DNA from 3 places in the Lysinibacillus sp. CTST325 genome. Region 1 is predicted to be linked to each of the others. Evidence: predicted binding sites of a transcription regulator. Region 1 holds the regulator's gene; each other region holds the start of a gene.
What was found. Region 1 encodes CtsR, which represses protease genes until heat stress. Its sites were predicted from a motif close to ATGGTCAATAAAGGTCAAACA; they were not measured.
Positions count from the first base shown of each region.

Region 2: a site for CtsR is predicted at 2,464-2,484, ahead of ACYQ73_RS05250 (ATP-dependent Clp protease ATP-binding subunit). Genes of this name have one in related genera too.
Region 3: a site for CtsR is predicted at 2,720-2,740, ahead of clpP (ATP-dependent Clp endopeptidase proteolytic subunit ClpP). Genes of this name have one in related genera too.

Region 1 covers NZ_BAAFHO010000009.1:65,560-71,012, forward strand. The annotation lists gene ACYQ73_RS18620 (protein arginine kinase) at 1-1,034, opposite strand, end outside; gene ACYQ73_RS18625 (UvrB/UvrC motif-containing protein) at 1,031-1,579, opposite strand; gene ACYQ73_RS18630 (CtsR family transcriptional regulator) at 1,594-2,064, opposite strand; gene ACYQ73_RS18635 (DUF4870 domain-containing protein) at 2,520-2,825, opposite strand; gene ACYQ73_RS18640 (class I SAM-dependent methyltransferase) at 2,946-3,626, shown strand; gene corA (magnesium/cobalt transporter CorA) at 3,682-4,641, shown strand; gene ACYQ73_RS18650 (hypothetical protein) at 4,758-4,967, opposite strand; gene ACYQ73_RS18655 (protoglobin domain-containing protein) at 5,263-5,453, shown strand, end outside.
Region 2 covers NZ_BAAFHO010000001.1:1,024,314-1,029,766, reverse strand. The annotation lists gene ACYQ73_RS05270 (prolyl oligopeptidase family serine peptidase) at 1-412, shown strand, start outside; gene ACYQ73_RS05265 (metal-sulfur cluster assembly factor) at 466-774, shown strand; gene ACYQ73_RS05260 (hypothetical protein) at 944-1,138, shown strand; gene ACYQ73_RS05255 (Crp/Fnr family transcriptional regulator) at 1,589-2,275, opposite strand; gene ACYQ73_RS05250 (ATP-dependent Clp protease ATP-binding subunit) at 2,549-4,675, shown strand; gene ACYQ73_RS05245 (YjzD family protein) at 4,724-4,918, opposite strand; gene ACYQ73_RS05240 (hypothetical protein) at 5,233-5,453, opposite strand, start outside.
Region 3 covers NZ_BAAFHO010000012.1:122,311-127,763, forward strand. The annotation lists gene whiA (DNA-binding protein WhiA) at 1-584, shown strand, start outside; gene ACYQ73_RS21800 (HPr family phosphocarrier protein) at 698-955, shown strand; gene ACYQ73_RS21805 (hypothetical protein) at 1,529-1,717, opposite strand; gene ACYQ73_RS21810 (hypothetical protein) at 1,714-1,998, opposite strand; gene clpP (ATP-dependent Clp endopeptidase proteolytic subunit ClpP) at 2,053-2,634, opposite strand; gene ACYQ73_RS21820 (hypothetical protein) at 2,765-3,289, opposite strand; tRNA gene ACYQ73_RS21825 (tRNA-Arg) at 3,610-3,684, shown strand; gene ACYQ73_RS21830 (spore coat protein) at 4,200-4,814, opposite strand; gene ACYQ73_RS21835 (LemA family protein) at 5,009-5,453, shown strand, end outside.

The DNA of each region.
Region 1 (5,453 bases):
AGCATTTCCGCTCGTACGCGATCTCGCTCAGTAGGTGGCAAAACGTCACCTGCGTAATTCTGTAAAAATCCAGGTTGCATACTAACTACACATTCGTTTAATTTAGTCGCTTTAATACCTTCAATTAACTGTAAATCTACTCCTAAACGAACATTAGATAGACAGGTAGCGGCTTCCTCACTCGTTAAAGTTCGAGCATGTGTTAATGTCCCTAAAGCACGATATACACGGTCTTCTAAGGCAAGCTCTGCTTTTTCCATTAACCTATCTCTTGCATGTCGTTCTTTTTGAATTATTTTTTCAGCGACGCTTTGGATATCCGCTAAAATATCATCTTCTGTTTTTCCTAGTGTAATCTGATTTGACACTTGGTAAACATTCCCTATATTTTCGCTACCCTCCCCATATATTCCTCTTACCGTCATTCCTAATCGTGTCATTGCATTAATGATTTGATTCATCTGACCCGTAAGTGTAAGGGCCGGCAGGTGCATCATGACAGATGCTCGTAAACCAGTACCAATATTTGTTGGACAACTTGTTAAATAACCAAATGTATCTCGAAATGCGTAAGGCAAAGCTTTCTCTAAGATACGATCAATTTTATTAGCCTGCTCGTATGCCTTTTGAAGTTGAAAACTCGCTGTCATACATTGAATGCGTAAATGGTCTTCTTCGTTCACCATAATGCTAGTTGATTCATCATCAGATAAGAGCATGGAGCCAACTCGCTCTTTTTTTGCAAGCTGAGGACTAATCAGGTGCTTTTCCACAAGTATTTGACGCTGTAAAGACGTTAAGTCTTTAATAGCAAAATATGAATAATTTTCTCGAAGTTCTGTACTATCCTTGATTGCATGTGTAACTGCCTGTTCCACCTGTAATGCTTCATCCTCTGTAAAGGCTAATGGAAAACGATAACCATCTAAATTTCGAGCAAGGCGGATGCGTGTACTTATGACAATATCTGAATAATCGTCCTCTACACTCATCCATATTGGTGTAGCACGCTCTAAAAACGATTCAATCATCACGACACATCACCACCTTCAAATTGTAGCTGCTTCTCAAGTTCCTTCGCTTCATCACGAAGCTTTGCTGCCTCTTCAAATTGTTCTTCATCTACAGCAGCCTTCATACGTTTACGAATGTCTTCAATTTGCTTTTTAATGACATAAACATTATTTCGAGCACCAGGCATTTTCCCTATATGTTGAGGACCAGCCTGTATACGGTTAAAGAGCTTCGGTAAGTGCTCGCTAAAGGTGTCGTAGCAGCTAGGGCATCCAAATTTACCTTCTTTTAAAAACTGTTTATAGGTAAATCCACATTGTGGACATGTTTGCGGTTGTGGTGGTGCCTGCTGTTTTTCACCCACTTGTTGTTGCTGCCATGTAGGGGAGCCAAACCAATTGGATAATAGCTGTTGAATAGATATTGGCTCTTGCTTAAATTCAGCATGAAATGGATGGAACTGCGAGGCGCAGACGTCACAATAATGATGCTCCACTTTTTGACCACTTTGAACTTGTGTTACGGTAACTGTCGCATTACGCTGCTTACAATGTTCGCATATCATTTCCATCACCTCTTTTATTTTTGCTGTTCATATTTAATCGTTGTTAGCATTGCTCGTAAAATTTTTGCTCGAATGATATCCCGTAACGGGAGTTGCAAATCGATAGTTGAGCGATCAACTGCTGCTAACATTATTTTCGCTTCTCGCTTTGAAATTACCTGCTCATCAATTAGTCGATACACTAAATCCTCTGCCATCGTTTGCGATGCCCCACCTTCTATTTGCGCGAGGACATCATCGATTAAATCAATTTGTGAATTCGCGCGGACACGTAAAATTCGAATGTATCCACCACCACCACGTTTGCTTTCAACAAGGTAACCTCGTTCGGCAGTAAATCTTGTATTGATTACATAATTTATTTGTGAGGGCACGCATTGAAATTTATCTGCGATTTCACTACGTTTTATTTCAATATGCCCTTCTCCACCTAATTCAAGTACTTGCTTTAAGTAGCCTTCTATGATGTCTGATATATTACGCATTTTAGGAATACACCTCGCTTACTTCACTGACTTTGACTATCTTTGACTTTCTTTGAGTATATTATACAAAACGCTTGAAAATAATTGCAATTAATTCGCACATAGAAAAAATCAATTATGCCTATGCCGAGGCATAATTGCGTCCGGAATCGGCTTTGTGCTTAGGCCTGCAGATGTTTTTTTGTGCGAAAGCGTAGTGCTAACGCAGCGGCAGCGGAATGATGCAAGTCAGTTAGCCGTTATCGCATGGATGCGATGATTTTAGGCTAACATCCTATATTGAACTCCTTTCCGATTTCCGTGACATCCTCCGGAGGCTTAACTTATTTCAGCGGATGTTTGGACAACCGCTGAAATAAGTTAAAGCATTTTCTGTCCTTAGTTATAAGATACCCTTTTCAGTTATAGAAAAAACGCAAGCATATGCAACTAGCATATACTTGCGTCTATAAAAATTATACCCAACGACCAACAATCGGATAACGCCAAGGCTCATCAGATAAAGCCTTCACAATACCAATAATTGGCGCAATAAAATACATAATACCAAATACAATCAAGAACGGTATACCAATGAGTAGGAAGCTGAAAATACCCGAAATTGTAAGTAACACTATCATCACAACTTGGAACAATAAGGCTTGCACAGAAAGACTCTTTACCTCTTCATCCGAGCCAATTAAGAAAAATATAATCGGTACTAACCATGGCGCAAAAAACGCACTTGCGTGTATGATTACCTTAGACCATTTTGTTTCCATTTATATCAACCCTTCCATTTAATTTTTTATTTTATGTACTATTATTTACGGACCTATCCCTTAAATAGTTTCAAATATAAATTGCATTTTTAAATTTTTTTGAAAGGCATGTGATACTCGATGGAATTTAATAACAAACTTGCAAACGAATACGAAAAGGGTATTCGTCGCACGCTACCTAGCTATGATGCAATGCTACGTTTGACACAAACCTTTTACCAATCTGCGTTACATGAAAAAGCTGAATTTTTAGTAGTTGGCTCCGGAAGCGGCAATGAAATTTTACAGCTCGCTGAGAAAAGACCTCGTTGGTCATTTGTTGGCATAGATCCGTCAGAAGCGATGCTACAAATAGCTGGTGACCGTTTAAAATCTCTACCTAATAATATTTCTTTATATCAAGGAACTATACTGGATACTCAGCTACCTACAGTGAAGTTTGATGCAGCAAGCTGTGTATTAGTGCTTCACTTTATACAAGATGATCAAGAGAAGCTTGCAACATTAAAAGAAATAGCGAATAATTTAAAGCCTGGTGCTCCATTTGTCCTCGTCTCAAAATACGGGCAGCCAGGTTCCTTAGAAACTGAGCTACAATTTGATTTATGGCGTGCTCATTGGCTACAGCATACAAAGCTAACACCATCGGACGTAGCAGAAATGGAGAAATCCATACGTTCTCTTTCATTTATGCGTGAAGAGGACATTTTATCACTATTACAGCAGGCAGGCTTTACAAAACCATCTAGATTCTTTGCGACTACTTTATTTGGTGGTTGGATATGTTATAAAGAAAGTTAGCTGTGAAGATATATACACCTGTTAAGATAGAATTAACAGAATAGAGGTGAATGCTGTGATACGTACAATTGGCATTACAAAAGACCAAAAACTTATAAAGGATTTTCCGCTTGAAGATATACACAAAAACGAATTTGAATGGTACTGGGTCGATTTTAATTGTCCGACCGATGAGGAAGAGCTACTGTTAGATACATTCTTTCATTTTCACCCGCTCGCTATAGAAGATTGTTTAATGCGTTTACAGCGGCCAAAGCTCGATTTTTATGATGATTTCCATTTCTTTGTTATCCAAAGAGTTAACGAAGAATTAACAGCTGAGGAAGTAAACATTTTTGTTTCTAATAAATTTATTGTCACATTTCATAAAAATTCAGCACCGGAGATAGATCGAGTACAAATGATGTTAGAAAAACAGCCAAAGAATTGGGAACGCGGCACAATATATTTAACATACCAGGTAATCGATAAAATCGTTGATAACTATTTCCCACTTGTCTATAAGATTGAGGATCATTTAAATGCACTAGAAGATGAGCTTACCTATCAAAGTAACCTCAATGCTATGAAAATTGTGTTTGAATTCCGTAGTGATTTGCTTGATCTACGTCGCACCATATTACCAATGCGTGATCTATTATATCGTATTCTTAACTCTTACCGATTTTCACTTAAAAAATCAGAACGAGCTTATTTCGGAGATATTTACGATCATCTGCTTAAACTCACCGAAATGATTGAATCCAACCGTGAGCTCACTGCTGATATGCGTGATAGCTATATGGCGATGAGCTCTAGTCGCATGAATGGCATCATGATGACCCTAACAATTGTTTCAACAATCTTTATTCCTCTAACATTTATTGCAGGTGTTTATGGAATGAATTTTGAATATATGCCAGAGCTACATGGGAGATTTAGCTACTTTATCGTACTCGGAATTATGATTTTTATCGCTTTATTTATGCTGGGAATCTTTAAGCTCAAAGGCTGGTTCAATTTATTTAAACCTTAGAAGTGAAAGTTTATTGCTATAATAATTCCTTCGGGACCAGATGACGAGAAGAGTATTATTCTTTAATCAACATACTAAAGGCACCTTAGAGATTTTTCTAAGGTGCCTTTTCACTGTCAGTAAGGACCACGATCATCAATTTTACCTTCGCCTTGCTGTGGAAATAAAAAGTAAGCGAGTACCCCAGATACTAATGTTGCACAGATAGTAATAAACAGTTGATCTAAGTCTGGTACCTCAGCATAGTAGTTTCTTAACATGTAAACCGAGCCAATCGCCACAATTACCATAACCGGAATAACAAATTTGAAACGTTTCTTTTCCATGTAATACCTCCTCAAAACTATTGTTACGTTCAATCTAAACAGTTCGTATTTTACAGGTTTCCTATTTCAAATTCAATTTACCTATTACCTTTTTAATAGTCTATTTCATGACTTTTAATCGACAGTCGTCTATAATGCCTATAAAAAAATAAAGAAATAAACTAAAATTTTAACCAAATTTACCACAAAAAATAGTAGAATAGACTAAATACCATATATTCCGAAAAATTAACAAACCAAGCAATTCGATTTTTTATATACTACTATGCATTTATAAAGAATGGAGCAAACAACAATGAGTTGGTTTTCAAAAAAGAATGATTCTAGTTACTCAATTACATTAGCACCTGAAAATTATACGAACAATGTACAATTGGATGTATCAAACCATCCAAAACTTCAAAAGCAGTTGCAACTTTTAGATTTAACAATTGAGGATTTAGCCATCATCAAACAACTACAGCCTTTAGCTAAGGATTTAGTTCC
Region 2 (5,453 bases), on a different contig from region 1:
TGTAACATCAGGCTGTTTAAAGCGTTATGACTGGATTAAAACAGCAGCAGTATGCATGGGCGCACCAGGATTTCTTAAATTAGCGGAGTATCAATTACAGCAATTCGCTAAAAGCGGTGTAGATTTGCCAATGTCTGAAGAAGAAGTACAACAAACGAATGAGCTTCTTGCTAAATATGATGTCAGCTTAACACCAGAAAAATTCGCAGGACGACCTGTGTTATTTTGGCATGGGGAATTAGATAAAACTGTACCTTTTAATGAAACGTATAATTTTTATTTAACTTTACGCAAATATTATGAAAAAAATCCAGAAGACTTAGAATTCTTAGCTAATAAAAGAGCGGGCCATGCTGTGTCACGAAACGGTATGTTAGCAGCAACTGAATGGCTTGCACAGCATTTGGCATAATAAGATGCATCTGCTATGATTAAGTTAACACTGTGACGGAAGGAGAAATACAAATGGATCAAGATATGAAAGACAGCATGTTCGGTGCATTAGAGAATGTAATTGACCCTGAGCTTGGTATTGATATCGTCAACTTAGGTTTAGTATATGATGTAGATTTAGATGAAGAGGGTGCAGCAACCGTTACAATGACGTTAACGTCTATGGGTTGCCCAATGGGACCTGTTATTGTTGATCAAGTGAATACGGCATTAAGTGAGCTGCCTGAGGTAAAAAGTACAAATGTCAACATTGTATGGAATCCACCTTGGTCAAAAGATAAAATGTCACGCTATGCAAAAATGGCATTAGGTGTACGCTAAGTCCACTTAAAGCACAATAAAAAATCCCCGCTTGCAATGAAGTGAGCGGGGATTTTTGCTGTCGAAAAACTATAGTTTCAATGGAATTTAGGTGTCAAAAAAAGTATGGCTCTCTGCAAAACGTGTGGTTGATTTCCGTTCCGGCTGGGCGCTTTCCTGGGGGCGTCCGATGAGCCGCTTCACTCGCGACGCTCGCTCCAGGGTCTCGGGCCAACACGATGTTGGTCACGAAGGCGTTATCACAGGACGTGATGGTTTTAGCCTTCGCTCCTCTATTGCTGATCCCCAAGGAGTCGCCCAGCCTCCACTCCAATCAACCACTTCTCTTAGTATGTATCTTCTGGCATGTTACTTTAATTTATAGCGATAAAACGGAATTTCAGCAAGAAGTGTTTTGTGCGAAAGTGAAGCGTCAGCAAGATTAGGTGTACAATAGCATTACTGTTATAAATTTCTTCTGATTGATTATGGTGAGTAGCCATAGCGTTCACTTTTGAAATAATATAAAATTTATAAAAGTTCTACGTTATCGCTAATTGGAGTGGAAGGCTACTCGACTCCCGTGGGAAAGCAAGACAGGCGAGACCCTGAGGCCAACACGATGTTGGTCACGAAGGCGTTGTCACAGGACGTGACGCACTTAGCCTTCGTTCCTTCAGCGGAGGAAGCGGCTCGACGCTCGCCCACAGGAAAGCGAGTAGCCTGGAACGGAAATCCCCCTCATTTAAAGATTAAAATATTCACAATGATTTCCTTGATCATTATATGAAAACCCCGCTTATAACTCATAAGCGGGGTTTTTGTGTGTAACGATTTAATCGATACGACATATTTGTAACGGACAATTCTCACAGGCGATTTCATCCTTTAAAAATTGTACATCGTGAATGGTAATATAACCTTTTTCAAAGGATATGATATTTTGCTTTTTTAAGTCATTAAGCATACGATTAATCATTTCTCGACTCGTCGCACATAAATTAGCGATTTCTGTATTTGTTAATGGGAGGTCAATATAAATAGTGTCATTTTCTGTAGGTTTACCATAAGTATTCGAAAGGCGGATGAGTGTAGAAAATAAAGCGCCCTTTTTACCATTTAAAACTAAATCACGCAAACGACTTTGATGTTTTAAATTTTCTGTTTGCAACCACTTCATATATTCCACCATTAAATCAGGTTGTTCCACTAGTAAAAGTTCCAATGATTCACGGCTTAGTACATATAAACTAGAGGGTTCTAAAACTTTAGCAGTCATGGAATTGTATGCAAGATTACAAAATAATGAGCCTTCACCAATAATACTATCTGGACCACAAATACGAATGGTTAATTCCTTTCCATTCTCCGTTTCCTGACTAATCGAGATAGCGCCTGTTTTTATATAATATATTTCTTTCGCACGTTCGCCCTCTAAAAAAATTTTACTATCCTTATTCACTTTAATGAAAATACCGTGCTTTTGAAAAAAATCGTGAAATTTTTCTTGTATATTATCCATTATAACCATATCTCCAACACATCGCTTTCTTTTTGTAAAAATTATCTAATTATTACAAAAGGATGGTGAACAATTTCGATACTAAATCTAAGAAACATACTTTTATTATAACGTAGTTTCCCAGTTATAAGAGAAGAAATTTTAGGGCTAATTCTTTGCGAAGGTTTGTCGTATGTTGTAAAATAAAGTTAGTCAAAAAAGGTCAAACATTTTTTTGTGAAACAGAATGGCAAACGGGATTCCGCTTAACATTATTGAAAAGGAGTGCTAAATATGCAATTTCAACAAACTAATGACAAAAAACCATTAGAACAATTTGGACGTAATTTAATTGAAGAAGTAAAAAACGGTAAAATGGACCCGGTAATCGGCCGTGATGAAGAAATTCGGAATGTTATTCGTATTTTAACACGTAAAACAAAAAATAATCCTGTCTTAATAGGTGAGCCGGGGGTTGGTAAAACAGCTATTGTTGAAGGGTTAGCCCAACGTATCGTAAAGGGCGATGTGCCTGAGGGGTTAAAGGATTGCATACTGTATGAGTTAGATATGAGTGCCTTAATAGCAGGTGCTAGTTATCGTGGACAATTTGAAGAGCGCTTAAAGAGTGTTTTAAAAGAGGTAAAAGACTCAGAGGGGCGCATCATTTTATTTATAGATGAAATTCATACGATTGTTGGTGCAGGTAAAACGGATGGTGCGATGGACGCTGGGAATATGCTAAAGCCAATGCTTGCACGAGGTGAGCTACATTGTATCGGAGCTACAACATTAGATGAATACCGTATGTATATTGAAAAAGATCCTGCTTTAGAGCGTCGTTTCCAACAAGTGCTTGTACGTGAGCCCTCTATTGAAGATACAGTTTCCATTTTACGCGGCTTGAAAGAGCGCTTTGAGTTACATCATGCGGTACGCATTCATGACCGTGCGATTGTAGCGGCAGCAGAGCTTTCAGATCGCTATATTACAGAGCGTTTCCTGCCAGATAAGGCTATCGATTTAATCGATGAAGCATGTGCGATGATTCGAACAGAAATTGATTCCATGCCACAGGAATTGGATGCAGTAAAACGCCGTATTATGCAGCTTGAAATTGAGGAACAAGCATTACGTAAAGAAAAGGACGAGGCAAGTAAAAAGCGTCTAGAGCAACTCAGTGAGGAATTAACAAAGCTGAAAGAATCTTCTGAGGGCATGCTTAAACAATGGGAAACCGAAAAAGAAGCGTTACATGGCATTCAGAAAAAACGTGAAAAACTAGATAAATACCGTCGTGACTTAGATGAAGCAGAAAGTAAATATGATTTAAATAAAGCAGCCGAACTACGTCATGGGAAAATTCCTACGCTTGAAAAGGAAATTCAAGAGATGGAAAAACAATTAGAGAATGGTACGGAATCACGTATTTTACGTGAAGAGGTAACAGCTGATGAAATCGCATCTATTGTTTCACGCTGGACAGGGATACCAGTGACGAAATTAGTAGAAGGTGAGCGTGAGAAATTATTGCGCTTGAAAGATACATTGCATGAGCGTGTAGTCGGACAAGATAATGCTGTACAACTTGTTACAGAAGCAGTATGGCGTGCTCGAGCTGGTATTAAAGACCCGCATCGACCAATTGGTAGCTTTTTATTCCTAGGGCCAACAGGTGTTGGTAAAACAGAGCTTGCCAAGGCACTAGCGGCACAGCTGTTTGATTCTGAGGATCATTTTATTCGCATTGATATGAGTGAGTATATGGAGAAGCATAGTGTATCACGTCTTGTAGGGGCACCTCCAGGCTATATTGGCTATGAGGAAGGTGGACAATTAACAGAAGCTGTTCGCCGAAATCCATATTCAGTTGTATTGTTAGATGAAATTGAAAAAGCTCACCCTGATGTTGCAAATATTTTACTGCAAATTTTAGATGATGGACGCATTACGGATAGCCAAGGTCGTATAGTCAACTTTACGAACACAGTGGTTATTTTAACTTCTAATATTGGCTCAAGCTATTTAATGGAAGCAAAAGAAGACGATGTAGCAGTGGAGGATTTAGTGATGGCTGCACTGCGTCAACACTTTAAACCAGAGCTGTTAAATCGTATGGATGATATCATTATGTTCCATGCGCTATCGGATGAGCACTTCACAGCGATTGCTTGGAAATATGTCGAACAGCTTGTCAAACGAGTTGCAGAGCAAGAAATTACTTTACAAGTAGAACAAAATGTAATTGACTGGGTTGTAGAACAAGGAGCAGATGCTCAGTTTGGCGCTAGACCACTAAAACGCTTCGTGCAACGTTATATTGAAACTGCGGTTGCAAAGGAATTGCTTCGAGGTGAAGTATTACCAGGAGAAACATTGCACATTAGAATGCATGATGGCCAATGCATCGTTGAAAAATAACAAAAAAACCTGTTCCGCATTGAGCGAAACAGGTTTTTTCTAGTTGAATTAATGATTGTCTGCAGCTTCTGGAGTTGACTCGTTTGGAATAACTGCACCGATGATGAAAACAAGAATTGTAAATACAACTGATGTGACAACAGCAGTTTGGAAATCAAAATCTACACCAAGTACAGAGCTTACTACGTAGTTTAACATTGAAACTAGTAGGAATGACCATATGAATGTTACGATATATTGCATTAATTTCACCTCAACCGAACTTTTTTATATCATTATCATATCATAACATAAATCGAAAAAAAAAGAACCTTTTCTGTGAAACATGGCGAATTTTTCACAACGATAATCTTACTTTTGTTCTTTCATGTAGGCTGTTTTCTCAAAGATTGTTGCTGTTAAAACTAAAAGACAGATTTAATCTACAAAATGTGTAGGATAAATCTGTCTTTTCGGTTTGATATTTCGTGAATCGAAAATTTAACGAAAGCTTTGGTTAGTTGAAGAAAAAACATTCAATATTTTTAAAATATTTCACTTACTTCTATGTAAAATAACTATTTTCCTCGTGGCCAAATGAAATATGAAATAGATATGATAAAATCAATTCCCAGTACTAAAGACCATACTTTTAGTGTTTCAAAAAGTTTAGAGCTACGGTCCGCATCATTTACTAGGTATATCAATATTAATAAAAATCCTGCTCCGATGATATATGCAAATAAATGCTGAAAAGACCCTTTCAAAGAATTACGAGCATATGCGAAACCAGTCTTTT
Region 3 (5,453 bases), on a different contig from region 1:
GTCAAAAAAGAGCGTATTTACGAGGCGCATTTTTAGCTGGTGGCTCTGTCAACAATCCAGAAACATCAGCCTACCATTTAGAAATTTATTCATTATATAAAGAGCATGGAGAGGCTTTAATGGATTTAATGAATGAATTTGAGCTAAATGCAAAAACAATTGAACGAAAAAAAGGCTTTGTAACTTATTTAAAAGAAGCGGAAAAAATTTCTGATTTCCTTAATATTGTTGGAGCTCATCAAGCAATGATGAAATTCGAAGACGTTCGCATCTTGCGAGACATGAGAAATAGTGTCAATCGCATAGTCAACTGTGAAACAGCGAACTTGAATAAAACAATAGGCGCAGCATTACGTCAAGTAGAGAATATCCGATTTATTGAAAATTCAATAGGTCTAGATCAATTGCCAGAAAAACTTCGTGAAATTGCACGATTACGCGTAGAATACCAAGATGTAACACTAAAAGAACTTGGTGAAATGGTATCAAGTGGAACGGTTAGTAAATCCGGTGTCAATCATCGATTACGGAAAATCGATGAGATAGCCGATGCATTAAGAAGCGGAGAAAAAATTGGTGGTTAAATTTTCATACTTTTCAGGTATGAATTTGATGTGCAATCGCGTATTGTTCTTTTGCTAGTAAGTAAGGTAAGATAAAAATAATAGATGAACGGTAGTAAAGGAGAGTTTTAAGAATGACCGAGAGAAGAGTCCATGTAAAATTAAAATTAGGACTACAGGCTAGACAAGCAGCGCTATTTGTACAAGAAGCAAACCGTTTTAGCGCGGATATCTTTCTAGAGAAAGACGAGAAAAAAGTTAATGCTAAATCCATTATGGGTGTCATGAGCTTAGCCATTGCAAAAGGAACAGAGGTAGTACTTAGCAGCGATGGCAACGATGCTGAGCAAGCGGTTACAGCATTAGCAGCACTAATCGAAAAAGAAGATTAAAAAACTATGATGCAAAAACTGTCCAAACAGTAGAACTTACATGTTGGACAGTTTTTTTGCGCTTTTGCACAGAATAAATAGATCCTGAAAGTAGAGCCAAAGCGATGGGAAGTAAGGATAGGACGACGGCGACGGAATGAAGAGCTGGAATGACGGAAGGAAAGGTTGGAGCGACGGAAAGAAATGTCAGAGCGACGGAAAGAAAGGCCGAAGCGACGGAAAGAAGAGGCTACGACGGAAAGAAGGGCCAGAGCGACGGAAAGAATAGTCGAAGCGACGGAAAGAAGCGCTGGAATTACGGAAAGAAAAGGCTGCGACAGAAAGAATAGTCAGAGCGACGGAAAGAAGAGCCAGAACGACGGAAAGAAAAGGCTGCGACGGAAAGAATAGTCGAAGCGACGGAAAGAAGCGCTGGAATTACGGAAAGAAAAGGCTGCGACAGAAAGAATAGTCAGAGCGACGAAAAGAAGAGCCAGAACGACGGAAAGAAAAGGCTGCGACGGAAAGAAGAGTCAAAGCGGCGGAAAGAAGAGGCTGCGACAGAAAGAAGAGTCGAAGCGACGGAAAGAAGAGTCAGAACGACGGAAAGAACAGGCTGCGACGGAAAGAATAGTCGAAGCGACGGAAAGGAAGGCCGAAGCGACGGAAAGAAGAGTCAGAGCGACGGAAAGAAGAGCCAGAACGACGGAAAGAACAGGCTGCGACGGAAAGAATAGTCAGAGCGACGGAAAGGAAGGCCGAAGCGACGGAAAGAAGAGTCAAAGCGACGGAAAGAAAGGCCGAAGCGGCGGAAAGAAAAGGCTACGACGGAAAGAAGGGCCAGAGCGACGGAAAGAATAGTCGAAGCGACGGAAAGAAGCGCTGGAATTACGGAAAGAAAAGGCTGTGACAGAAAGAATAGTCAGAGCGACGGAAAGAAGAGCCAGAACGACGGAAAGAATAGTCGAAGTGACGGAAAGAAGAGTCAAAGCGACGGAAAGAAGAGCCAAAATCGTGGATAGAACCATCAAATTGAAGGATAGCCTATCAAACCATGCATACATTTAATATCGAACAAAAAAGCATCTCAGAAATAATCTGAGATGCCTTTAACTTTTTTATTTGCGTTCCATAATTTGATCGATTAGGCCGTATTCTTTTGCACGCTCAGCTGTCATGAAGTTATCGCGGTCTGTATCTCTTGCAATGACTTCAAGTGGTTGACCAGTACGTTCCGATAAAATTCCATTTAATTTTTCACGTAAGAATAAAATACGTTTTGCAGCAATTTCGATTTCAGTTGCTTGACCTTGTGCACCGCCAAGAGGTTGGTGAATCATTACTTCAGCATTTGGTAATGCGAAACGTTTACCAGGTTCACCAGCAGCAAGTAGGAAAGCACCCATAGATGCTGCCATTCCGATACAAATTGTTTGTACTTGTGGCTTGATAATTTGCATTGTGTCATAAATTGCCATACCCGCAGTGATAGATCCACCCGGTGAGTTAATGTAAAGATAGATATCTTTGTCTGGATCTTCTGCTTGTAGGAATAGAAGTTGAGCAACAATTGAGTTAGCAACGTTGTCGTCAATTGCACTTCCTAATAGGATAATACGGTCTTTTAGTAGTCGTGAATAGATGTCATACGCACGTTCACCACGACTTGTTTGTTCAATAACTGTAGGAATTAAATTCATGTTAAATCCTCCTTAAAAAACTAAATTCGAATACTTTTGCTGAAATCTTCCTTTGCATTTCAGCTGTATCCTTATCATACACATTATAGTCAGGGAAGGTCAAATATTAACCCTGTTAAAGTAAAATAAATTAAATCAATTTTGCCTTGGCGTAATTATAGCCGCCGCATCGCTTTCGCTCAGAAATTTGCTGTCGCCGCATCGCTTTCGCCCAGAAAACATTTGCTGCCACCGCATCGCTTTCGCAAAAAAAACATTTGCTGCCACCGCATCTCTTTCGCAAAAAAACATTGGCTGCCGCCGCATCGCTTTCGCTCAGAAAACATTTGCTGCCGCCGCATCGCTTTCGCCCAGAAAACATTTGCTGTCGCCGCATGGTTTTGGCTACAAAAAAATTTACCGCTGCCGTTTCACTTCCACGCCGATAAAGAATGCCGTTGCCGCATCGCTTCCACGCCGATAAAGAATGCCGCTGCCGTTTCACTTCCACGCCGATAAAGAATGCCGTTGCCGCATCGCTTCCACGCCGATAAAGAACGCCGTTGCCGCATCGCTTCCACGCTGATAAAGAATGCCGTTGCCGCATCGCTTCCACGCCGATAAAGAATGCCGTTGCCGCATCGCTTCCACGCCGATAAAGAATACCGATGCGCATCGCTTCCACGTAAATAAAGAATACCGCAAACGCCACTCTCTTTCGCAAATAAACAGTGTATCAGCACAATTCAAAATCCGTGACATCCATCCGAGGATTGTCTTTTTTCTGTAGGTATTTTGATACTTATTGAATGGAGATAAAAAAAGTTAAAATGTTTTGCATTCTATAGTTGAAATATGGGCAATACGTTTGTATAATTGAAAAGGTCACATAAGTTAAAGTACAGTACACTATTTTGCAGGTATGCTTCACATGAGGGTTATCTACATCATGCTTTTCGTAAAGCCTAGGGTGAGTACTTTTTTTTTTGTTTAATTGCCCTCGTGGTGTAATGGATAACACGTAAGATTCCGGTTCTTGCACTGGGGGTTCGATTCCCTCCGAGGGCGCCATTTTACTGATTATTTGATATACTTTAATAACTCAATTCTCCTAATAAGTAGTTTAGCAGCCTGCTTAGTGGGGAAAAGAGAAGGAAAAATAATGGAAATATTGCCTAATAGGCATTATTCCCGTATTTGTTTCTTTCAAACCTTCAAAAAAGCAACAACTCCAAATTATTTTTTAGTGAACATACTGTACGTGAAGACTAGTTATACTAGTCGAAAAAAAGAATCCTATCTGAGGGGATTCTTTTTTTTTTGCAAATAATCTAACTTTAGCACCGGGAATGAATAAACATTATTTGGTGCTATTTTCAGTTATTCGCGCTGTTTTATTCTAGATGGAGATCATGTTGTCTTTATGAAAGGTGGCTATATTGTCGAAGAGGGAACGCGGAAGAGCTTTTTGGGAATCCACAAATGAACGAACGAATGCATTTTTAAGGAAAGTTTTATAATTCAATAAACAAGAGCAGCCCCTATGTGATAGTGACCACAGATGGGGCTGCTCTTGTTTTTTATCATTAATGAAGGGGATTTGTAGTAGTGCCGTATGCACTAAGCATCGTTTGCATATCTTGTTGAGAAAATTGAGGTACTTGATAGTAGCCATGCATATTTTGGTAAATAGATAATTCGTATGCCATTTCAATGCAGTTGGGAATACTATCTGCAACAACACGTCGGACAACAGGGTTTGTAGTTTCTGTTGCTGAAGCAGTCATACCTTTCGCTAACCCTTTTTGAGCGCCAAGCAAGAAGCCAGAAATACATTCATCGCTGAGTTCATTTGCATTTTGTATTGGCTTTTTAGGTTGGCCAGGAGTCATTCCATATTTAAAATTATTTCCTGTCTCCATTTGATAGCGACCTGTAGGAACAGTTGGATCATGACCTGTGTTATAAGATTCCACAATAGTGTTATACATACCTAATGTGAAATTATATTGGCGGTCCAAAATGCTAAGCAACTCTTGGTCCTTAACCTGTGGACGTAAAACAATGGATTGATTCATACAAGCAATGATTGCACCGATTGTTTCATGTAAGTCCATTTGCTCATGTCCACCATGATTTAGGCTTTGTTGTTGGTTGAATGATGTTTGGTTTGAAGATTCATTTTGAAACGATTGTGTCAAAAAAAGCGCCTCCTAAATATCATAGTTTGTTACAGTAATTAGTATGGCACGTTAGACAAATTTCATACGGTATTAATGCATTTGCATATATGTAGAATAGAGATGTTTTTTTGCTGCAAATTAGTGGTGAAAAAAGAAAGGCTTATCGCCAAAACATGGATGATAGCTAAAAGAAAGCGAAGGAGGTTTTAGAATTGAAAAAAATATTTGGACCTATAGGTATAATCGTTATTATTTTAGTTGTATTGGCCTTACTATTTATTCCAAAATACAATAGCCTAGTAACGGCTGAGGAAAGCGTAGTTTCGAAATGGGCTCAGGTTGAAAATCAGCTACAACGTCGCTACGATTTGATTCCGAACTTAGTAGAATCTGTAAAAGGTTATGCTAACCATGAGAAAGAAGTGATCGCTAGCATTACAGAGGCACGTGCACAAATGGGAAGTGCACAAAGTCCAAAGGAACAGGCGGTTGCCAATGATACATTAAACGGAGCACTTAGTCGATTACTAGTAGTCGTAGAAAATTATCCAAATTTAAAGGCAGATGCAAATTTCCGTCAATTAATGGATGAATTAGCTGGGACAGAAAATCGTTTAGCAGTGGCTCGAGAAGACTACAACAATGAAGTACAGACTT